DNA from 4 places in the Paenibacillus sp. FSL R7-0163 genome. Region 4 is predicted to be linked to each of the others. Evidence: predicted binding sites of a transcription regulator. Region 4 holds the regulator's gene; each other region holds the start of a gene.
What was found. Region 4 encodes Rex, which represses fermentation and respiration genes when NADH is low (regulators of the CRP and FNR family bind a similar motif). Its sites were predicted from a motif close to TTGTGAAATATTTCACAA; they were not measured.
Positions count from the first base shown of each region.

Region 1: NST45_RS23725 (flavocytochrome c) is a predicted target of Rex. The motif match lies at 2,732-2,749, and genes of this name have one in related genera.
Region 2: adhE (bifunctional acetaldehyde-CoA/alcohol dehydrogenase) is a predicted target of Rex. The motif match lies at 4,378-4,395, and genes of this name have one in related genera.
Region 3: NST45_RS23575 (flavocytochrome c) is a predicted target of Rex. The motif match lies at 1,386-1,403, and genes of this name have one in related genera.

Region 1 is NZ_CP150224.1:5,400,052-5,406,251, forward strand. It holds gene NST45_RS23715 (response regulator) at 235-1,017, opposite strand; gene NST45_RS23720 (histidine kinase) at 992-2,578, opposite strand; gene NST45_RS23725 (flavocytochrome c) at 2,851-4,641, shown strand; gene NST45_RS23730 (hypothetical protein) at 5,268-5,900, opposite strand.
Region 2 is NZ_CP150224.1:1,263,776-1,269,975, forward strand. It holds gene NST45_RS05400 (response regulator) at 1-553, shown strand, start outside; gene NST45_RS05405 (sugar ABC transporter permease) at 671-1,591, shown strand; gene NST45_RS05410 (carbohydrate ABC transporter permease) at 1,593-2,465, shown strand; gene NST45_RS05415 (extracellular solute-binding protein) at 2,598-4,064, shown strand; gene adhE (bifunctional acetaldehyde-CoA/alcohol dehydrogenase) at 4,471-6,200, shown strand, end outside.
Region 3 is NZ_CP150224.1:5,366,837-5,373,036, forward strand. It holds gene NST45_RS23565 (aminoglycoside phosphotransferase family protein) at 1-143, opposite strand, end outside; gene NST45_RS23570 (hypothetical protein) at 243-1,130, opposite strand; gene NST45_RS23575 (flavocytochrome c) at 1,615-3,138, shown strand; gene gnpA (1,3-beta-galactosyl-N-acetylhexosamine phosphorylase) at 3,222-5,384, opposite strand; gene NST45_RS23585 (glycoside hydrolase family 88 protein) at 5,397-6,200, opposite strand, start outside.
Region 4 is NZ_CP150224.1:1,584,514-1,590,713, forward strand. It holds gene NST45_RS06995 (hypothetical protein) at 1-527, shown strand, start outside; gene dinG (ATP-dependent DNA helicase DinG) at 654-3,515, shown strand; gene NST45_RS07005 (redox-sensing transcriptional repressor Rex) at 3,646-4,299, shown strand; gene NST45_RS07010 (amidohydrolase) at 4,286-5,587, shown strand; gene NST45_RS07015 (DUF5590 domain-containing protein) at 5,760-6,200, shown strand, end outside.

The sequences.
Region 1 (6,200 bases), 3.0 Mb from region 4:
TGAACAAACTTATATTAGGAGCCCTAAGACACTTCCGGACATTTTATCTGCTCTTGAATATTCAATGAATTTATTTATTTTTATAATGTACTACGCCTTAGTTCATAAAAATATTGCACAATCGGATGCTTTAACTTCATCTTCTCGCTCATGTTTAAAATCCAACCGTTTTGATAGAAGGCGGCTCTGAGCATAGCATCTATGGCGTGCTGCAGAGGGACGAGAATGGCCCTCCTATCCATAACCGAACGGATGCTTTTTGTACTCTATCGGGCTTGAGCCGACTCTATTTTTAAACACACGACTAAAATAGTACTGGCTCTTATACCCTACCTTCACGGCCAGATCCCCGATTTTGATATTCGGCATTACGTCATCTAGAATCTCCTTCGCCTTCGATATCCGAAGCTCGGTGACATAGTCAAGGAATGAAGCACCGATTTCTTGCTTCATACGCTTGCTAAGATAGGTTTGGTTGATATGAAATAGCGCTGCTACTCGAGTAATAGACAGCTCCGGATCCTGATAATGACTGTCAATATACTCCGTCACTTTTTGGATAAGCACTGTTCCATCCCCTGTATACCCGGGAAGCTCCCGCTCCTTATCCACCCTGCCTTCATGTGAATGCAAAGGATATTTTACCTGAAGATGCTCATCGATCCGATGAAGCAGCTTGTTCAGATCACTCTTCGGCACAGGTTTCAATACATAATCGAATGCTTGCAGTTGCACGGCTTGACGCGCATATTCAAAGTTATCGTACCCGCTGATGATGACAACCAGAACCGACGGGCAGCGTTCGCGCAATATATTCATCAGATCGAGCCCATTTATATTCGGCATGTTGATGTCCACAAGACATACATGTGGTGGGGCTTCCTCCACCATATTCAATGCTTCGTTTGCACTTTTCGCTTCTCCTGCAACCTCAAAAAGATACGGACTCTCCTCAATGTATTGTCGCAAGCCTTTGCGAATGATCGTTTCATCATCGACGATGACAATCTTCCACATCTTCATTCCACTCCCCGTCCAAAGGTATTCGAATGACCATAACGGTAATGCCATCTTCGCTCTTCACTGCAAGGCCATATGGCACCCCGTAAGTTAGTCGAATGCGATGGTTTACACTGTATAGCCCAAAGCCTGTGGCAGAACGATCATATGTATCATCAAGAAGGGCTTGATTCATCTGTTCAAGCTTTTCTTTCGGAATCATAACCCCATTATTTTCAACCTTAATGACCATATAATTGGCCTTTTTATATGCTGTAATCGAAATTTTACACTTTTGATCCCCAAGTGGCTTAATCCCGTGATAAATCGCATTTTCCACCAACGGCTGCAGCATGAAGCGAACGACTTGGCACTGAGCAAGCTTTTCATCATATCGTAGCTCGTAGTCCAGAATCTCCTCATATCGCACACCTTGAATATGAAGATAACTCTCGACATGGTACAACTCCTGATCAAGCAGAATGTAGGGACTGCCTGTGCCAAGCCCTAATCGGAAATACGCGCTAAGCGCTTCCACCATCTCCACCACATTGTCTGCTCCATGTTCCGTTGCCATCCACTGGATCGTATCCAATGTGTTGTATAAAAAGTGCGGCTTGATCTGCTCATGAATCAGTCTGAGTTCCATCTCCTTTCGGTCCTGCTCCACAGCGTATAATTGAACAAGCATGTCATTGAAGCTTCGTCCAAGATCGCCGATCTCATCCGAGCGCGTAACATCTGCTCGTATGGTTTGGTTGCCGTTCTGCACATTTTCCATTACCTGGCGAAGCGACTGAATTGGACGAATAATGGAAGAAGCAAGCAGCATCAGAAAGACGATAAACGCACTACCGATAAGAACGCCTACCAGCAATGCAGTCCGCTGGGTTTTGATCACCGCTAGCGATAGACTTGAATTCGGTACTTCGAGTACTAGCTTCCAGCCTTCCACATTTTGAATTGGAGCCTCAAATACACTCATGTTCTTCTTATCTGCTGCCTCCTCCGCTCCATCTTCTTCACCCAGCTCTCTGCAATCGACGATAAGCTGGCCTGACTGGTCATATAGCATTACATCTTGAGCAATCTCCTTCATCTTCTTGACGGAGACGGCTGCGGCAATATAAGCTACCTCATCATTCACCGATGGATTCACGCGATAAAGAATGACGACGATTTCGGCTGCATTCGCTTTGGATACGATCGGATTGCTCACCACATAATTGGAATCTGAATTCAGCAGTTTTCGATAGTAGGGTCGGTTTAGTATCGAAAAAGGCTTGTCCCTTGCTGACCAGGAATTTCCGTGAATATCCACCACACGTATGGATTCGTACTCTACTTGCTTCTTCGCCTCGAACTTATCGAACTCTTGCAGCAATTCATCTCGTGTCCACTGATGGTCCGAAGCTAGAGAAGCAAGCATGTCTATCTCTCCAATGCGCTGATTAAACCAATAATCAATCTGGTCGCTGCGTGCAGTAACCACTTGCTGCGTTAAGTTCTTATTCAAAGGGACAACCGTATGGTTCATCTCCAAATATATTGTTACAAGCAATGCAACGAACAGCAGCAAGAAGCAGCCTCCTGCGATTAACGTGATTTTTAAGTGAATTGATTTCATTGTAATCATAGCCCTTCACAATATCCGTCTCTTACATGCCCGAAAAAGACAAAAAAACACTAATCTGTGCAAATACATAATGCTGTACTAAATCTATAATAGGTCTTGTGCATATTTTCACATGAAATAACATTCATGTCTAGGCTAGAGATAAAGGATTTGCCTAGCAAATCCTCCTCTCCCTAGGGTATGTAACCAATTCACAACAGAATGAAGGAGATATTATGCGAACTCACACGAAAAAGCTGTTATCTATTCTACTAGTCCTCAGTCTTATGTTCACGCTTGCTGCTTGCGGCAGTAAAGATGCAGAGCCCGCTGCAGATGCAAACGGAGTTCAAGTCTTTGAAGGAGTTGGGCAAGGTAAACATGGCGATATTAAAGTACAAGTCTCCTTATTAGATAACAAGATCACTGACATTAAAGTGACAGAGCATAAGGAAAATGAAGTACTTGCAGAACCTGTTTATACGCAGCTCAAGCAAGATGTCATGGCAACTAACAGCGCAAAAGTTGATGCCATTAGCGGATCTACAGTTACAAGCAAAGGATATCTCGAAGCCATTCAAGATGCCATTACGAAGTCTGGACTTACCCTTGTCGCTGGCGCTGCAGTCAGTGGAAGCAAAGACAAAGAAGAAGTCGAGCAAACCTATGATGTTGTCGTCATCGGTGCCGGGGGTGCTGGCTTTAGTGCGGCTATCGAAGCGAAGAGCGCTGGAGCTAATGTAGTTCTGCTCGAGAAAATGCCAGCTGTTGGCGGCAACACATTGATCTCCGGTGGTGAGATGAATGCGCCGGACAACTGGGTTGAACGTGCTCTTGGCATCACTGATGACACGGCTGACTTGTTCTATGATGATACGATGAAAGGCGGAGACAACCTCGGGGATCCAAAGATGGTTCGTATTCTTGCCGACAATGCTCTAGCATCTGCCGAATGGCTGCGCGATGATATCAAGGTAGAGTTCTTACCTGATCATCTGTTCCAATTTGGAGGCCATTCCAGAAAACGTGCGTTGATTCCTGTAGGTCATACAGGTGTTGAATTGATTACTAAGTTAAAAGCCAAAACAGACGCTGATCAAATCACGATCAAAACGAATATGAAAGCCGAAACCTTGCTGAAGGACGAAAGCGGCAAAATAACAGGTGTAACTGCGACTTCGGGTACTGGCGACAAGATCACATTCCATGCGAACAAAGGCGTCATCATCGCTACCGGTGGTTTTGGATCCAATGTAGAGATGCGTAAAAAGTATAACCCTAAAATGGATGAAAAATATATGTCTACCGATACACCAGGATCTACAGGTGACGGTATCGTTATGGCAGAAACGATTGGCGCCAAACTGACAAACATGGAGAGTATTCAAACGTATCCAATCTGTAATCCTGAGACAGGTGTTATTTCCCTTGTTGCAGATTCCCGCTTCGATGGTGCGATCCTGATTAACCAAGAAGGCAAGCGCTTCGTTGAGGAATTAGAACGTCGAGACGTTATTTCTAAAGCAATTCTTGCCCAAACGGGCGGATATACGTATCAATTATGGAACCAAGGTATTGAGGATATCGGTAAAACGATAGAAGTTCATCAAGACGAATACGATCAACTCGTTAAACAAGGCTTGCTCTTTAAAGCCGATACGATTGAGGAGGCAGCTGATTTCTTCAAAATCGACGTGAACACTTTGAAAGAAACGATTAATAAAGTAAATGATTATGCGAAAACAGGTAAAGACCTTGATTTCAAACATCGCGGTGGATTGAAATCTCTTGAAAAAGGCCCTTACTACATCGAAAAAGCTGTACCCTCCGTTCACCATACAATGGGCGGCTTGGTGATCGACGAGAAGACTCGCGTATTGAATGAAAAAGGCGAAGTCATCCCTGGGTTGTTCGCTGCAGGTGAAGTAACAGGGGTCATTCATGGTGCAAACCGTCTTGGCGGTAATGCCATCGCTGATATCTTCACATTCGGCCGGATTGCAGGCAAACAAGTTGTAGCAGAGTAATCTTACTTTTTGTGTAACTGCTCTATTAATAAGGTAGACTTAAAAACGTGCAAGATAACTTGTAGAGTGCCGGTTGACTGCTAACTTTCAAGCTGCCCTCTATGACATAGCAAACCGCCCTGTTAGCAACATTGCGAACAGGGCGGTTTATTATGGTGGAGTCTAGGGGCTACGCTCGTCTAACTCGCGGCTCTTTTATCGTTCTCCGTTCGTGGAATTAAAATTCCCCAATTATTTAGTGACTAATTGACAAGGGTTCCTTCAAATTTCCTAGACACTGGAAAACTTAAGTAAGTAAAGGGGGTTGAATCACTGTTACATCCCTCACCAACAAAGGCACTGACTCCACATGTGTGGAAACAAGATATACGATTCCTCCTCCCCTTCAGGCCCAAGTCTACCTTGAACAAAAGCGGAGACCCACAGTAGAACACGTAAATGTGTATCTCAACTACATTTTAACCTCGTCACCTTAGTTTACAACAGCATGAAGCTCATCGTAGATCGTGTTAGCAAATAACAAGACATGCAAACAGCATAAAAATAAAAGTGTAATACGATGACATTGGAGTCGTCTGTAATTTTTCAAGTCAATGCATTTTGAAAATGATTCACTTATCGAAAAACTATAATAACATATCTTCGGCAGGGTCAACTCTATAACAATGCTCTGAATTTCGCTTACACTCTAATGCAGGAACCCTTTTTGTAGTTTCACGCTTTCTTCTACCATCACTGTACTGTACCTCTCTCCATTCCACTGGTTTATTATAATATTTCATCTTTCCCCCACATTGAGGACATTTATCAATATGTATTTTCTCTAATGTCAATCTTTTACCATAACCACTGATTGCAAAATTAAAAAACAGAGGGTACCTCGTTTGACTTTTGGCAATTCTCCTAAGACTAAGAAAAACCACAAATAAGATAATCAGTATTACAAATATTATTAAATAAGTCTGGCTTTCAAAACCTACTGATGCCTTCAGAGTTCCATTAAAAACATTCAGACCACTTTTTACTATTTTAATGCCAATAGGAAGGACCCCTCCAATTGCAATGGCAAAGCTAATCCACGTTAAAACAGCCATAGTAAATGGGCTCCGCCATGTTGGTTCAGGCGTATATTTTGCCTCTTGATGATTAGTGTTTTGTATGTTGTTAATGATATCTCCTGCAGCAATTTGTGTTGGTCCATTAAAATTTGTCTTTTCATTAAAATTATTTTGATTAATATTTTTTTGGATTTTCCCCATATTTCCCTCACTTAGTTTTATTTATTTCTTTGAACTATACTTCTTTGTTTTATATTTTGTGACCTGCTAAGTTTGGAAAAACCATCAGCCTTCCCAAGAGACTTATGCAGGTCTTTGGTTAATCTGTTCAATAATCCTAGGATGGATGTAGGAGTAACCTGTAGCCCCATCTTCACTCTATTCGATGAGATAGCTGGTCACCAAGCGAATGCAAGCATCCCGGCCGTCCTTCCGTTTATTCAATTATTTATTTAGAATGATAAAACACCCATGACGCTAGAATTACTTCTATAGACCCAG
Region 2 (6,200 bases), 320 kb from region 4:
GCTAGATATTCTTGGCCGCAGTCTTCATTTTAATATTCAAAAATATCTGCACTTAAATGCAGTCATCGGCATCAGCCAGATTCTCAAGGGTCTATCATTTATGGCTGTATTGAACCGTCAAGCCTCCAAAGCCATTCTTTGGAATAATGAACATAATGACCATTATGTGTTTTACTACGGGGATTTTAATTGGAACAGCTACACAACCGATCCTTCAGTAGAAGAGCTTCATACACGCAGCAATCTGATTGTAGAGAAAGCGAGAGAGTATATTGACGAGAACTATGCGCAAAAAGGATTAACCATCCATGAAGTGGCTAAGAAAAACCATGTCAGTCCCAATTATTTGAGCTATCTGTTTAAGAAAAATACAGGTTACAACCTGTGGGAATATGTAATTAAGCTGCGGATGGAAGAAAGCCGGGAGATGATTTTGAACACAGATCTTCGCAGATACGAAATCGCCGAGCGTGTAGGTTATGAATCACCGGAGCATTTTAGTAAAATTTTCAAAAAATATTATGGGATTAGCCCCAGTGAATTGAAGAAGTAAAAACACATACTACTTCGGTAGATTTAGACATGTTCAGTACAACCCTCATTTTCTACAATTTAAGGTAGGAAGCATTTTGCGAAAAATGCTGAAAGAAAAATGGAATGAGGGAGCCTGATGAATCAAACCGCAGTTGTATCCGAAAATCCGCCGGCGCTGAAGGGTACACCTTACAAGCAAAACCGCTGGAAGAAAAACTTTTGGGGATATATGTTCCTCGTACCTGCTGTGATTATTTTTGTAATGTTCCTGTGGGTGCCAATTTTTAAAGGCTTGTTGTACAGCTTCTACCATGTTGATTTTGTAAAAGGGAATAGCTTTGTTGGCTTTGAGAACTACGCTAGAGCCCTTAGTGATCCAGATGTTTTGACCGCGTTAAAAAATACGGGGTATTACATGCTTCTATGTCTTATTATCGGGTTCTGGGTTCCGATTGCTTTTGCCATTATGATCTCGGAGCTGAGAAGGTTTGGGGGCTTTGTACGGGTAGCGGCTTACCTTCCTTTCGTTATGCCTGGTGTGGTTCTATATGGACTCTGGAGATGGATTTATGATCCGGTGGGCCCAATCAATGCGGTATTAAGCTCGCTTGGTGTGGACCAGGTTGCCTTCCTGACAGATACAAGGTGGTCGATGATTTCTCTTGTTTTTATGGAGACGTGGCAGCAGTTTGGATCAGGGATGTTAATATACTTGGCTGCTGTACTCAGCATTCCGCGGGATTGGTATGAAGCAGCTGAGATTGATGGGGCGGGTGTGTGGGCACGTATAAAGTACATCACATTGCCTTCGCTACGTAATTTGATCATTTTGATGTTGATATTACAGATTATCGGGACTTCACAAGGGTATCAGTCACAAATGGCGCTGCTTGATGGTGGACCGAATAATACTACGCTTACCTATGCGCTGCTGATCGTAAAATATGCTTTTACGCGACTCGATTATGGAACGGCGACTGCGCTTGGCATGCTAATGTTCATTGTCCTAGGTGGTTTGGGCATTTTACAGTTCAAGCTTAACAAGGAGGACAACTAAGATGAAGAGCGCAGACAGAGGGATTCTCTCAGAACATGATTTGAAAAAAACAAGCAATAAGATCGTTTATGGCTTGATGTGCGTGGTTATTTTGATTATGGTGTTCAGCATGCTGTATCCGATCTGTATGACGTTATTTAACGGACTGAAATCGAATCAAGAGGTGAACTCATTCCCACCGCATTTTTTCCCGCAGGAATGGCACTTCAGCAACCTTAAGGAAGCGATGAATTACATTGATCTGCTGATGTTCCTTAAAAACACCATTTATATTTTTGTGGGGAATATGGTCGTGACACTAGTAGTATTGGGAATGTCTGCTTTCAGCATTTCTCGTATGAATGTCCCTTACAGAAAGGCAATTTATTTCTTTTTCCTGATGACATTGTTTATTCCGGCGACCAGCTATATGATTCCCAACTTTGTCAATCTAAAAGAGCTTGGATTACTGAATCAGTACGCTGCTTTTTGGCTGCCTGCTGGTGCGAATACATTCTATTTTCTACTCTTAAAGAACTTTTTTGATGGGATACACCCTGAAATTTTTGAAGCAGCGCGGATTGACGGTTCCTCTGAGCCGAGAAGCTTTTTCTCCATTGCAGTGCCATTGTCGGTTCCGATTTTTGCTACGCTGGCGATCTTTATCTTTTCTACCGCATGGAATGACTGGTTCTGGCCATCTCTGGTTATGCACAGTGAAGAGAAATATACGCTCGCGACAGCAATCTATAAATACGTTATTAATGTAAAGGCACTTAATACGAATATTAAATTCGCCATCCTATTTATCGTATCGTTGCCGCCGATCCTTGTCTTCCTGATCTTCCAAAAGTTCATTATGCGTGGCGTCGCATTATCAGCAGTTAAGGGATAAGCGCGGATCGACGGATTTAGTCACGGATCGTAAACATGCACATGAAAGGAATATAAATGCACCTCGTTTGTAAACGATTTCTCTTTTATGATCGATATGTAAGATAACTATGAATTGAAAAGGGGAGTTTCAATGCGTAAGTACTCTAGCGTGCTACTAAGCCTCCTTGTGGCCGGATCGTTGTTAACCGCTTGCGGCGGTAATAACAATAACGGAAACACGACAGGAAACAAGGAAGGGGAAGCGACTACTGCGCCAACGAATGCTGCAACAGATAATGCTGGCAGTGCTACAGCAGCGCCAACTGATGATATCACACAAAGAAAAGTGACCATCAAAATTCACTATCCAACCCCTGACCTAACCGAAGTTAGAGCACAGGAAGATGACAAGATCAAACGTTTCCAAGAGGAATATCCGAATGTTGAAATCGTCAAAGACGATTGGCAGTACAATGTAAGTGAAATCGGCATCAAAATGGCAGCGAATGAAGCTCCAACCTTCTTTAACACCTACGCTACAGAAGCAAAATTCCTAGTTGAAAAAGGCTGGGTAGCTGACATTACGGATCTGTGGAATAAATACGAATTTAAGGATCAAATTAACCCGGTTCTCCAAAATCAATTTATCATTGACGGTAAAGTCTTCGGCGTAACTCAAAAGGGTTATGTAACAACCACAATGATCAACAAAAAAATGCTGGACGAAAAAGGTGTTGCTGTTCCACCTATGGATTGGACTTGGGATGATATGCTGAATACCGCCAAAGGCGTAGCTGATACCAAAAAAGGGATTTCCGGTATTGCTCCAATGGGTAAAGGGAATGAAGCAGGCTGGAACTGGACCAACTTCCTGTTCGAAGCTGGCGGTGAAATTCAGAAGATTGAAGGCGGTAAGGTTGTAGCTACTTTTAATTCTGAGGCTGGGATTAAAGCGCTGGATTTCTACAAGAAACTTAGATGGGAAGCAAACGCGATTCCTCAGGACTGGGCACTGGGCTGGGGTGATGCTGTAGGCGCATTCCAACAAAGTCGTACAGCAATGGTAATGGCTGGATCTGACGGTGTTATTGAGCAAGCGTTGAATCAGGGCGGTCTGAAACCAGAAGATGTACTTACGTATCCAATGCCTGCAATGGAAAAAGGCGGAAAACACACCGGGGTACTTGGTGGTGACTACCTTGTAATCAATCCAAATGCAACACCAGACGAGCAAGAAATGGCATTCCGTTATATTACATTTGATTACTTCTCCGATAAAGGTCTAGAAGCACTGGATGCGGTTCTGCAACAACGTACAACGGATGGTAAATACTTTATTCCGCCGCTCTTAGATTACTATTCTGCAGATTCTGACTTCGGCAAGAAAACGAAAGCTGTGTATGATAAATATACAAATGTATATCAATACAGCCCTGATATTTTAGGTTTGCTGGACGGTAAACCGGAAGCGCAATACAATACACAGGACTACTACGCAACCATGTCCAATGTAATTCAAGAGCTGTTCTCCAAAAAAGGAACAGATTCCAAGACACAGCTTGAAGCTGCTGCCAAAACAGTGCAAGAGAAATTCTTCGACACAATTAAAGTAGAATAGCTAGGAAGAACAGAACCGGCTCCTTAGGAGTCGGTTTTTTTATGTTTATATTATTGATATTTTTATAAATCAACACGACGGGGGGCATCCCACTATTTTTTAGAGGGTCATGAGAAAAATAGAGTGTCAACAAAATTAGGTTTGCTTTTTTAAAATATTTTTGCGAGCGGAAAGGTAGAAAATGGGTATCAGTTCTTGTCTTTTTAAACATAAACTTTAAATTTAAGAAATAATAAATCATAAATAATGGTAAAAAAGCTATAATATGATCGAATGAAAGCGCTTTGAAAACAAATCAAAAAAACTTTATACTTTGTGAAAGATTTCACTATACAAGGTGGAAATGATGTGATAAGATAAATGTGTAGAGAAAAACAACCTAAAAATTGACAGGAGGACGAGGGAGATGGCAGTTAAGAACGAAGTCGCCGCCCAAGTTAAACAAACTACCGCTGAAGAGTATATTCAGACTTTAGTGGATAAAGCGAAAAAAGCACATGAGGCATTCATGGCGCTGGATCAAGAGCAAGTTGACACAATCGTTCATGCAATGGCGTTGGCTGGACTCGACAAACATATGTACCTCGCTAAATTGGCTGTAGAAGAAACTGGCCGCGGGGTTTACGAAGACAAAATTACTAAAAACATCTTCTCGACAGAATATATCTGGCACGGAATTAAATACGATAAAACAGTAGGCGTTATTGAAGACAATGCTTATGAAAGCTTCCAAAAAATTGCTGAGCCCGTCGGAATTGTAATGGGTATCACACCGGTAACCAACCCTACATCCACCACGATGTTTAAAGCGTTGATTTCGATTAAGACACGGAACCCTATTATATTCGGTTTCCACCCATCTGCGCAAGAGTGTAGTGCAGCAGCTGCTAGAATTCTTCATGATGCGGCTGTAAAAGCTGGCGCACCTGAGAATTGTATCCAATGGATTGAAATGCCAACGATGGACAAAACAAACGCTTTGATGAACAACCCTGACGTTGCACTTATTCTCGCAACAGGCGGTTCTGCAATGGTAAAAGCAGCTTATAGCTGTGGTAAACCAGCTCTTGGCGTAGGTCCTGGTAACGTACCTGCATTCATCGAAAAGAGCGCGGATATCGATCAAGCCGTAACGGACATCATTCTTTCCAAAACATTTGATAATGGTATGATCTGTGCTTCCGAGCAAGCTGTTATTATCGAAGAACCAATCTTTGATCAAGTGAAAAAGAAAATGATCGCTAATGGCTGCTACTTTGTTAACAAAGAAGAAGCTGCCAAACTTACTAGCGGCGCTATGAACGTTGATAAATGTGCGGTTAACCCAGCAATCGTTGGACAATCCGCAGTGAAAATTGCTGAAATGTGCGGCATTCAAGTTCCTGCCGGCACTAAGATTCTGGTAGCAGAACTTGAAGGTGTAGGCACTAAATATCCATTGTCCGCTGAAAAATTGAGTCCTGTGCTTGCTTGCTACAAAGTTAAAAACGCAGATCAAGGTATCGAACGCGCAGCACAAGTTGTTGAATTTGGTGGTATGGGCCATAGTTCGGCTATCCACTCCAACAACGAAGAAGTAATCATGAAGTTCTCCAACCGTCTGCAAACAGGACGTATTCTCGTTAACTCGCCTTCCACTCATGGTGCGATCGGCGATATCTATAACACTAACATCCCTTCGTTGACGCTGGGCTGCGGATCTTATGGTCGTAACTCCGTGTCGCAAAACGTTACAGCAATTAATTTGATCAACGTGAAAAGGGTGAATCGTCGTACCGTGAATATGCAATGGTTTAAAGTACCTGACAAGATCTATTTCGAAAAAGGCGCTACTCAGTACCTGACCAAAATGCCTGATATCACACGTGTCGCAATTATCACTGACCCAATGATGGTTAAGCTCGGATATGTTGAGAGAGTTGAACATTACCTGCGTCAACGCCAAACTCCTGTAGCGATCGAAGTGTTCTCGGAAGTTGAACCAGATCCATCGACAACTACAGTTGAAAAAGGTACAGCAATGATGAACAGATTCCAACCGGACTGCATCATCGCACTTGGTGGTGGTTCCCCAATGGATGCTGCAAAAGGAATGTGGTTATTCTATGAACATCCAGACGCAGACTTTAACGGTCT
Region 3 (6,200 bases), 3.1 Mb from region 4:
TGGACATCCGGTCTGGATTCCTTATTCCATGTTTTCAGTACATAGCTCTCTTGATCAGAATTAATCCTCATGACCTCAGCTTCAAATCCTTGATCCATTGTATGCGCAGTTAAGCTATCTTCCTGATTTAATAAGTCGTTCATGATTTCGTTGTGCTCTAGCCAATTTATGAGAGATATAGGAGTTTTCAAAAATGGTTCTTCCTTTCGGAGTCAGCTACAACAGATTTACGCAACCCAAAACTACAAATAACATAAAATAGATTGTTCTATCCAGTACATAAATACAGTATCCGGGCTTTTCTTTTCAAACTTTTTCATTTTTAAATACATGTCCATTCCATCAGAAACATCATGCCATAAATCCGTAAATACAAAATCATATTTTTCCTTAGACATATGTTGTTCTGCATATTTGAAAGCATCTGCTTGGATAAGCCTGATCTTGTGAGCATTACTGAATTGGGGCAGTACATATTTATTAAATAGATCAATGACATCTTGATTTTTTTCAACAACCGTTATGCTTTCAACATTATCTTTTTCAGAAACCATATAAGCATAATAGCCAAGCCCAAGCCCAAACGTAAGAACATTCCCAAACGCTTTATCTACAGCTTCTTTCATTGTTTCTATTTCATTGGGCGTGATCGTCATCCAGATTCTATCATTCTCTAATACGGCCGGGAACATGAATTCAGTTTGAAAAAAACCAACCTGAGGAATTTGTCTTCCCTCTTCTGTCCGGATGATATCATTGCAAACAAAACCTTCAAAAGGTTTATATTTTTCATATTTTAATTCACTATTATTAATCTTTATAGTAGGAATCTTGATATTTTTATAATATGGATTGTCATAATATTCATTTGCATCAAGCTTATGAAGCATATTGCTAAAATATTGGTTGAACAATTCCTTATCATCAACATTATCAACCGTATCCAACCCAAAAGCAGCAGCCAGCATTAAACCAAAAGCGTATTCATAAGATACACCACAGTTTACGATTTCTTCAATTTCTTCTTTGTTAATAAAGTCGGGGGTATTATTCAAATAGCGGCTTAGTAAAGCAAACACTTTATAGTTATCTTCTTTTACTTTTTCTTTTATTACATTATTAAATTCCATATTCTCACCTATTAATTAGAATTTGTTTCTATGTCTCATGTTAGTCTTTCCGGATTGACTAGTAGGCAATACTCTCATTTTACCATTTAAAAATCCAGAAGAACAAAAACCGCTTTACTAATCCGTGACAGTTACCACTTCTACAGTGAGAAAATCTTACGTCAAAACCTTCTAATTGCAAGGTCTATGATCCATTTTTCGCCTAATCTGCTCAATATTTCGTTACCCTATGTTAGAATAGACGACTTGTATAATTTGTGAAAACTTTCACTAATAGCCGTGATTGATGGTATACTTAATAAGAAGATGAACTAAAGAGAATAACGATGGAAACTGTGGACGTAACCGTAGAAGATTTGAAGTTAGGAGAATAACAGCGACGCGCGCGCTTCTCCACTTCCAACTCCCTCTGATACTTCCTTTCTTTTTTGTCTGGTTCTTTTGGTACATCTTAATAGAGAAATATAAAAGTGGAGGGTTAACAATGAAAAAGAAAGCAGCTGGTGCTCTGAGTCTCGTCCTCTCTGTCATGCTCGTTACCGCAGGTTGCGGTAATGGAAACGACAAGGTGAACGAGAGCAAGAGTAATAACAACGAGAAAAAAGAAGTTGAAGCCGTCTCCGGGGCATCTGAAGCAAGCTACACACCATTCGATCAATTAAAAGATAAATATGATATCATCATTGTCGGTGCGGGTGGTGCGGGAATGTCCGCGGCGCTTGAGGCCAAAGAGAAAGGCATGAACCCTGTTATTTTGGAAAAAATGCCGGTTGCCGGCGGGAACACAACCAAATCCTCTTCAGGAATGAACGCTTCTGAAACAAAATTCCAAAAAGAACAAAACATTGAAGACAGCAATGATTTATTTTATGAAGAGTCATTAAAAGGTGGCCATGACACTAACGACAAAGAAATGCTTCGTTTCTTCGTTGATAATTCCGCGAGTGCGATCGATTGGCTGGATTCCATCGGAATCCGCTTGAACAATATCACCATTACAGGCGGCATGAACGAAAAACGTACACACCGTCCTAAAGATGGCTCTGCTGTGGGTCAATACCTTGTCAAAGGTTTAGTGAAAAACGTACAAGAGAAAGAAATTCCACTTTTCGTGAATGCTGATGTCAAAGAAATTACCGAAAAAGACGGCAAGGTTAATGGCGTTAAAGTCCTCTTTAACCAAACAGAGGAAAAAACAATTACGGCAGATGCTGTCGTTGTAACCACTGGCGGGTTCGGTGCCAATATGGATTTGATCTCCGAAGTAAGACCTGACTTGGAAGGCTACGTTACTACTAACCAAATCGGCAGTACCGGAGACGGCATCAAGATGATTGAGAAACTCGGCGGCACAACCGTCGATATGGATCAAATCCAAGTTCACCCGACTGTGCAGCAAGAAAAATCCTACCTCATCGGCGAAGCTGTTCGTGGGGAAGGCGCTATCCTTGTTTCCAGTGAAGGCACACGCTTCACCAACGAATTGGATACCCGTGATAAAGTAACGGCTTCCATCAATACACTGCCTGAAAAAGCAGCTACGCTGGTCTTTGATTCCGGTGTTAAATCCCGTGTGAAGGCTATTGAACAATATGACAAAATGGGCTTCGTGATTCAGGCGGATTCCATCGAAGCTTTGGCCAAAGAAATCGGTGTTCCAGAGGATAAGCTGGCAACAACGCTTGATACTTGGAACAGCGCCGTTAAGAATAAAAAGGATGCCGAATTTGGCAGAACTACAGGAATGGACAATGACCTGTCCACTGGTCCTTTCTACGCTATTAAAATTGCTCCTGGGATTCACTACACCATGGGTGGTGTGAAGATCAATACGAACACAGAAGTTCTGAATAAAGATGGTGAAGCTATTCCTGGTCTGTTTGCGGCAGGTGAAGTTACAGGCGGCTTACACGGACAAAACCGGATTGGCGGCAACTCTGTTGCAGAAATCATTATTTTCGGCCGTCAAGCTGGGATCAAATCTGCTGAATTCATAAAAGCAAAATAAGTAGATAATAGATACTATAAGCCTCACAGCAAAAAGCTCAAGCATCGGCAAGTTAGCCGCTGGCTTGAGCTTTTTTAATGTAATTAATCGCCAATAGTTCGGATAATAGTATCAAACGGATCTAATTCTAACGTTTGTTGTCCATATTCTGTATCAATCGTAGTTTTTTGAAGCTGGTCGCTATTGTTAATCACGACGAGTATTTTACTTTCTGGATAATACGCACACTCTGTATATAAATTATCCGTAATATACTTTGTGTCCTTTAACTCATTCCCGGCATAACGAATCACATTTAACAGCAATCTTGTATTTTCAAAGCTTAAGGTGAAAGAAGGCAGGTAGATCCCCTTTCCTTTACCAAAGGCATGGGCAGACAATGTTATCATCCCACTCTTTTCACACAATACCGCTGCCGAGCCATCCGTAAGATAAATGTTATTTTTAGGTGTTATGCTGGCTCCTTCAGGCACTAAATCTTGCTCATCTCTAGCCTCAAATGTCCATCTTCCATGAGCTACCTTGGAGCCTGTATCCTCATCCAGACCAAGCACATGGGCCATTCTGAAAAAGCTGTCATAACCTTCAAGCGCCGAAGGCTGATTGACACCTATAAAAGTACCGCCCTCATAAACCCACGCGGTCAATAAGTCCACGCACTTATGATCACTCCAGTATTCTCCGCCACTCCATGCTGAACCTGCCGAACCGGCATTAATCACTACATCACACTCTTGTAATACTCCCTGACGGATATCTTCAAAATCAATGAACTGGACTTCAATCGGCAATCCGGACAAAGCCTCATTGATATGAATCAAATCATGCATATACGTTTCATGGAAATGCCCGGACAAGGTCCACGATCTCAATTTGCCCCAAGCGTGCAAAATGGCTACCTTCGTCTTAATCTGATACGGTTTGCCTTTATGATGCAGCTCTTTAATTTCTCTGAATTCACCCGCGATCTTTTCGATATAATCACAAAAATCCGGATAAGGCTCTACAAGATGCAAATATCCGCCCAGTCCAATCCGATCTATAGGCTCTCTGAGCAAGGCGCGCCGGATATTAATCCAATACTTTTTGGCATCGAGCGTAGGGTTACCTCCCTCCATAAACGTAGGGAGCCCTCCCAATCCAACCGGAAATAAATAGGGATGCAGCCGAATCTCATGGGTATCTACTTTTACACCAGAACAAAGCCTTGCCTCATACCCTGAGAACACACATTTAATCATCCCGTCAAAACCAAACTCCTCAAAACGGTCATTGTAAGGCTCCATGCCAACCCAACTGTCATCATAGAAGACATACGCCAGCTTATCGTGCTTATGCACAATATCAATTAATTGCTTACCAAATTCGATGACAAAATCATTGATAAATGCCATATAGTCCAGCTTCCGCTGCTGCGCCGGGATATGACTGACCCGATATTTCCCACCATTCACAAAATCCTCGGCCGTGAGCGAATACCCATATTTCTTGGCAAACAGATCAAGCGCTCTTGAGCTTACCGTAAAATCATATGAACCCCAGTCCGAGAACAAATGGCGATTGCGCTCATCACTGCCCCAGATCCAGGCGAAATTATAAAAGAGGGAGGTAAATCGAACCACTGTTGTTTCCTTGTGCTTATGACACCAATCTTCTATCCAATGGAGTAAATATTTTTGCGTTTCTACATAGATGGGATCGATCTGCATCAGATGCTCTTTTTCCCAGTGATTCGTGGTGTGATTGTACATGGAGATCTCTTCCCAAATCCGATAGACCATGAAGCTGACTGTGTATTTATGCCAAGGTGCAATTCCAGTAATGACTACATTTCCCGATTCCCGCTCATAATTCCACAGTTCTCTTGGAACCTCTTCGCCCGTCGTTCGGTCAAAAACCTGCCAGTACTTAAACGCCTCTTTGGAATCATTCACTCGGAATTGTTCAGCAAAAAAATCCTCCATCAGATAGATGGATAAATAATCTTGTACCGCTACCTTAGGATTTGTTATTAAAAAGCTCTGCTGCAGCTTGTCTGAATTCTGGGACGCCCATTCGTTATGATCTCTGATGATGCAGATTGTAGAATAAATGCCGTATCCTGCGTTGATAATCTCATCGGACAACTGTGTGCCGTCACTGTCACGAATGACATCGGCACCCCAACGTTCAGCTAATTCCAGGGTCAATGCCTCATAACCGGATTCTCCCGGCAGTGTAAAGGCCCCCGTTGTTTTTTTGGACAACTTGGATCCCTCCTATTTAAGCATATCGGATAGAAAAGCTAATGCTAAGCCTTGACCCCAGCCTTGAATCCAGTCTTTTGGAATATTGCGGTATCCTTTTCGATCCTTCATAACCGCTGTTCCGCCAGAGACACCCAGTACCCGTCCATCTTCACTGATATTGTTCAAAATGCCTTTCAGGGCCTTTTGCACATATTTGGTATGCAGCGGATTGCCGTTATTGATCATAGCAGCCGCAATGCCGCAAGACGCGGATACTTCTTCATAAGACTCCTCATCATCTAGTACTGTCCGCCACAGGCCGTTCTCCGTTTGCACCAGCTTGAGTGCGGCCAGCTGATCGCGCAGCGAACACTCCACGTCCATACACTGCGGATACAAATACCATTCTTTCAAAAGCTTTTTAACTTGCGACATAGTGTATGCGCCCCAAGCATTCGCTCTGCCCCAGAATAGTCCAGACATGTGATCCTGCTTCACATTATTGTAGCCGTGGTACCAAAACCCGCTGCTAGGATCTTGCAGGTATTTGATATGCCAATAATATTGATTCAAGGCATCTTGGATCATTTCCTGATCCTTTAATTTGCTTCCTACACGAAGCAGAAAAAATGCCGCCATAAACAAGGTATCCGCCCATGCCTGTTCTGGAAAATCATTAGAAATAGAGACGGTATGCTGCAACACATGATCTCCGAATCTAAGCGCATTGTTCTGCAGATAATCCACTTTGCTCATCACAATATCCCAATACTTCTGGTTACCTGTTTCTTCATACAAGGTGATCAGCATATGGCCCATAGCACAGGTGTTAAC
Region 4 (6,200 bases):
ATAGACTGAGCGATAAAGTGATGGATGAATGGCTCGCTTTTGCTGAGAAGCTAAGTCACTTTCGCGAAAGTGCGGATTTTACAGCAGTGGTCGAAGAGGAAGTGCCGGAACAGGAAGCACCAGAGCTGTGTATGGATTCCTTTGTAAGAGGTCAGGGATATTATAAGCTGCTGATGTATGGAAAGTGTATTGATCAGTTTAAAGAAGTTATTGCGCAATACCCGGATAGCTTGGCTGCTCGATTATATTTAGCCATCTCTTATCTGCAGGAAGGTGACGGTGAAGCCGCTTGGAGTCATCTGAACCATATGCTGGGCTTGATACGGGAGACCAAGCTGAAAGCCATGGTATATAATGCTTTAGGCTGCATACGAGCCTCACAGGAACGTTTTAATGAAGCGCAGGAATTGTTTGACCTTGCCTTGCAGCATGACCCGGCGCTTCCGGAGCCAAACGTTAACTTAGAGGTATGCCGCCGTCGTGGAGGGAAGCTGCATTTTGGAAATCAGCTGGTTTCCCTTTTGTAAAAGAATAACGGTTTTGGAAATTTCTATTCAAGCGATGCATCCCCTGAACCAGTGGTGTGCATCGCCTTTTTTCGCAACTTCTGTTATGCTGATTAAGAGTCTCAATTGAAAGGGAATAGAATTATAATGAAATTTGCCGTGCTTGATTTTGAAACAACAGGAACCCAATCCGTGGGTGAAATTATCCAGGTTGGCCTTGCAATTATAGAAGAAGACCGGTCCATCTCCCGGGTATATGGTTCCTATGTCAAGCCCGGAACGCCGATTCCTCCTTTTATAACAGGTCTGACGGGGATTACCGATGATGATGTGAAGGATGCGCCTGAGCTGGATGAGATGATGATGGAGCTTGTTCCGCTCTTGGATGATGTTGTGCTTGTAGGGCATAATGTCGCTTTCGACTTCCATTTTTTACAAAATGCTTTAGATCGTTGTGGTTATTTGCCATTTCAAGGGCGGATTTTGGATACGATTGATTTTCTGAAAATTTGCTTTCCTTCGCTCACATCTTATCAGCTAGGCTCTGTCAGTGCTCATTTTGGAGTGACACATGATCGTCCGCATCAGGCAGATAGTGATGCACTTGCGACTGCTTTAGTGCTGTTGAAATGTCTGGAGGAGCTCTACGAGCTGCCGCTGCTTACGATCCAGAGACTCTGTGAGCTGTTTACCGAAGAGGATAGTGATCTGGGCTGGTACTTTGATGGTCTGCTGCGAGAGCGGGAAGCGGAGACGCTACAGCCCGAAGGTGATCTGACTTTCTATCGTCAATTAGCGCTTGCAGTAGGAGACTGGACGGAGTTAGCGCCACCTAGAGATGAGCATGCTGAGAATCCGCTAGCGAATTTATCTTTTACTGATTATATGGACGAAGTAACCAAACGACTTAAAGACACATTACCGCAGTATGAAAGCCGGGAAGCTCAGGATATTATGATCAATGAGGTGATGACGGCACTTGCCGAAGACAAACACCTACTGATCGAAGCGGGCACAGGAACCGGTAAATCGCTCGGTTATTTGTTGCCTGCCATTTATCAAAGCGTTCGCACCAATGAAAAAGTCATGGTCAGCACTCATACCATTAATCTGCAGGACCAATTGCGCGAGCGGGATATCCCTTTGTTAACGCAGGTAGTTCCTTTTCCGTTTAAAGCTGCTATTTTTAAGGGAAGAGGACATTATTTGTGTCTGCGTAAGTTTGAGCATAAAATTAATAAAAAGGACTTTATAAGCCCAAGGGAAGATGCGCTTACTGCAGCTCAGATGATCGTATGGCTCACTCAAAGTGAATCAGGGGATGATGAAGAGCTGAATTTAAGCGGCCGGGGCGGTGATTTCTGGGAGACGGTGGCAAGCGATACCGATTCCTGTCTGGGACGTTCCTGTCCTTGGTTCCGCAAATGCTATTATCATAGGGCCAAGCATGAAGCTGGGATTGCTGACGTGGTCATTACGAACCACTCCAAGCTATTCGCAGATGTTAAAGCTGGGCACCAGCTGCTTCCAGCTTACGAGCATCTTGTAATTGATGAAGCACATCATTTAGAAGATGTGGCTGGTAAACATCTTGGCATGCATATGAAGCATTTCACTGTGGCACACACGTTATCGCGACTGTATAAAGATAGCCGAAACGGACAGCTTCCTGCTCTGCGCCAGATCTTACAGTCGTCAGGCAGTGAAGAGGCTTCAGAATGGAGCGGAGTCATCGATCGGATCTACCCGGATCTGCTTACTGTCAAAGAAACCTGGGATGCACTCAGCGACAAGCTGTTCAGCCTTTTGCCGGAACGCAGTGATGCAGCAGCAGGGGAAGCGGGACAACTGGTTATGCGTTTGCTTCCCGCCCGTAAGCCGAAGGATTGGGATGAATTAGTTGCGCTTGAGAACACTATGAATCTGACGTTAAGCGACATCATCCGTAAGGGTGATAAAATGCTTAATGAGATGCGTGACCAGGAAAGCCAATCCTCAGCAGACAGTCTTGTTACTGATATTAGCGGTTTATTTAAGGATTTGGCTTCCATACGTGAGCAAGTAAGATTCTTTATGGGGCTGAATGACGATAATGTAGTATATTGGCTGGAGGCAAATGGAAATTACCGCAGCAAATCACTGCAGATGTATGCCGTCCCTGTGGATGTTAGCAGCCAGCTTAAAGAGTTGTTCTTCGATAAGAAAAAAAGCATCGTGCTTACCTCGGCGACGCTGTCTGTAGATAAATCTTTTCAGTTTATGATTGATAATCTCGGACTTAACGAAGCTGCGGAAGAGGGACGTCTAATGACTTCACTCCTTCCTTCTCCCTTTAAGTATCGCGAGCAGGCGCTGCTAGTTATACCGCGTGATTTTCCTAGTGTGAAGGGCAGTGTGGGCGATGCTCGATTTGTCGATACACTCGTACAGTCGTTAGCAGAAGCTGCCAAAACAACACGTGGGCGGATGCTGGTTCTGTTTACTTCTTATAAAATGCTGCGTCAGGTATATGATCCGCTTAAAGAGGCTTTGGCCTCACAAGAGATTACGGTGCTTGGTCAAGGCGTGGAAGGTGGCAGCCGGAGCAAGCTGATCCGCCGCTTTCAGGACAGTGCAGCATCCGTTCTGCTGGGGACGAGCAGCTTCTGGGAAGGTGTAGATATTCCAGGTGAAGCACTGACTTGCCTGGCCATCGTGAGACTTCCGTTTCAACCGCCGAATCACCCGTTGGCGGAAGCGAAGTCGGAGTTATTGCAGGCTCAGAAGAAGAATCCGTTCATGAAATTGTCTGTTCCTCAAGCGGTTATTCGCTTTAAGCAGGGATTCGGAAGACTGGTTCGCACGGCGCAGGATCGCGGAATAGTTATTGTTTATGATACAAGGGTTATTGAATCTCATTACGGGAAGTATTTCCTTTATTCATTGCCTGGTCCCAAAATGGAGCATATGCTGACTGATCAAATGGTCCCCCGCATAGCGGAATGGCTAGAGGATGGCGGCGCTTCTTAAAATGCTCGTCTTCAGTTTAGCTCCTCCTTATCCTTAAGGGCGGTAAGTTACAGTACCGCCCTTAATAAGGAGAGGTATACGTTTGAATATGGATTTTCACAAGAACATTACTATTTTTAGGAGGAAAAATATGAAATCGGATAAAATATCAGAAGCCGTTGTTCGCAGACTACCTGTGTATTTGCGTTTTTTGAATGATCTCCAGAATCGCGAAATATTAACAGTTTCCTCTCAGGAACTTGGACAAAAGCTGGATCTTAATCCCGCACAGATTCGTAAGGATTTAGCGTATTTTGGTGACTTCGGCAGAAAAGGTATCGGCTATGATGTAACGTATCTTATTGAGAAAATCCGTCATATTCTGAAGCTGGATCAACAGCTTAATGTAGCTTTAGTAGGGGCAGGTAATCTCGGACATGCCTTGTCTAATTACAATGCATATCTTAAAGATACAATGAAAATCACCGCTATATTTGATTCGTACGCTCCTAAGGTTGGACGTAAGATCAACTCCCTTACTGTGCAACCAATGGATGAACTAGGCAGCACGATTCGTGAGCAAGGTATTCGCATTGCCATTATTACCGTACCTGATTCAGAAGCTCAAAATGTAGCAGATATTCTCATTTCTTCTGGGATTGAAGCGATTTTGAACTTTGCCCCTGTGATTCTGAAGACACCACCGAATATCCGGGTGCATGCAGCTGATTTTACAACTGATCTGCAAAGTCTTGCTTATTACTTGCGGGATGGAAAGGAAGAAAGCGAACATGAACAGCAATAAAACGATAATTAAGGGCGGGTATTTTCTGACTCCGGGAACGGATGAGCCGGTTCTGAGTGGATATATGACTATTGAAGATGATTTAATCACTTACATAGGAAAAGAAGAGCCTCAGATGGAAGCTGGAGTGCAAGTGGTTGATGGCAGTCGTCTGCTGTTCATGCCTGGACTTGTAAACACACATGGTCATGCGGCGATGTCTTTGCTGCGTGGATATGGAGATGATTTAGCGCTACAAGTGTGGCTTCAGGAGAAAATGTGGCCGATGGAGGAAAAGTTCACCGGTGATGATGTATACTGGGGAACCTCCTTATCTGTATTGGAAATGCTGAAGGGTGGAACTACGACCTTCCTCGATATGTATGATCATATGGACCGAGTAGCTGAGGTAGCTGAGTTATCAGGTATCCGTTCCGTATTGATGCGTGGTGTGATCGGGTTATGTCCAGAGGATGTACAGAATCACAAGCTTGCGGAAGCGATTTCTTTTGCCCGTAACTGGCATGGAAAGGCGGACGGTAGAATTACTACTATGATCTCGCCGCACGCCCCTTATACTTGCCCTCCGGACTTCCTGGTTAAGTTCGTGCAGGCAGCGCATGATCTGGATTTACCGATGCATACGCATATGTCCGAAACGAAACGTGAAGTGGAACAAAATGTGGCGGATTACGGGTTGCGTCCTGTAGCTCACTTAGAGAAGCTTGGAATGTTCACACGTCCCTCGATAGTTGCACATGGTGTTCATTTAAATGATGAAGAGATTGAGATCTTGGCTCGCCATAATGTGGGTGTCTCTCATAATCCGGGCAGTAATTTGAAGCTGGCTAGCGGAGTGGCTCGGGTTACTGATCTTCTAAAAGCTGGTGTGAAGGTGTCTCTTGGCACGGATGGCGCGGCAAGCAACAATAACTTGGATATGTTTGAAGAGATGCGGCTTGCAGCTCTCATTCATAAGGGTGTCAGCGGTGATCCAACGGCTGTTCCAGCTCCAGAAGCTCTACGTATGGCTACAGAATATGGCGCCCAGTCCATCTTTTTAAATAATGTAGGTAGACTTGCTGTTGGGATGAAAGCTGATTTCATTGCAATTGATATAGATCAGCCGCATTTGCTGCCACACACAGATCTGTTGTCTCATGCAGTTTACTCTGCTAGCGCTAAGGATGTTGAGCATGTGTGGGTGAATGGTAAACAGGTCATCAAGCATGGACAATGCTTAACCCTGGATGAGGAAGCTATCCGGCGTAAAGCGCAAGAAGCCTTCGAAGGTTTATTGAAGCGTTAAGTCTGGATAATAACGAATAAATAATAGGCTGCGACTTTTTGCTTTTAGCAAAAGTTGCGGCCTTTTGTACATTTTAAAGGCTGGGAAAGCTAGAAAATTATGAAATTTTGGATAAACACGCGGGTGTGTTATATAATCAAAAAAGATATATTACTAGAAAGGGAGCTGTACCTTGAAGAAAAGGAAAAAATGGATCCTCCTGGGGTCAGTTCTGATTCTGCTCCTGGGGTTTGGACTTATCCAGTTCTATGCCTATATTATGAAAGATCAATGGAACGAGCGGGATATCGCCAAGGATGTTGCCAAAACCAGAGCGGGTCTAACAGAGGTAACCAAAGCACAAAAATCGGTTTGGGATGAAAATGCAGTGTACTGGGTTTTAACAGGAAAAAATGAAGCCGGGACTGCTCTTATGGTCTGGGTCCGCTTTACGGTAGATGGAAAATATGCTGAAGGCGACGACGCAGTGTTTGCTGAGGAACTAAGTAAAGGAACCTCAGAAGCCCAAATACGCGGCATTATCAAAGCTGATCTTCCGGACATAACGATTGAACGCTTGCTGCCGGGAGTATATAACGGAGAGTATGCTTGGCAGCTTTTTTATAAACAGAGC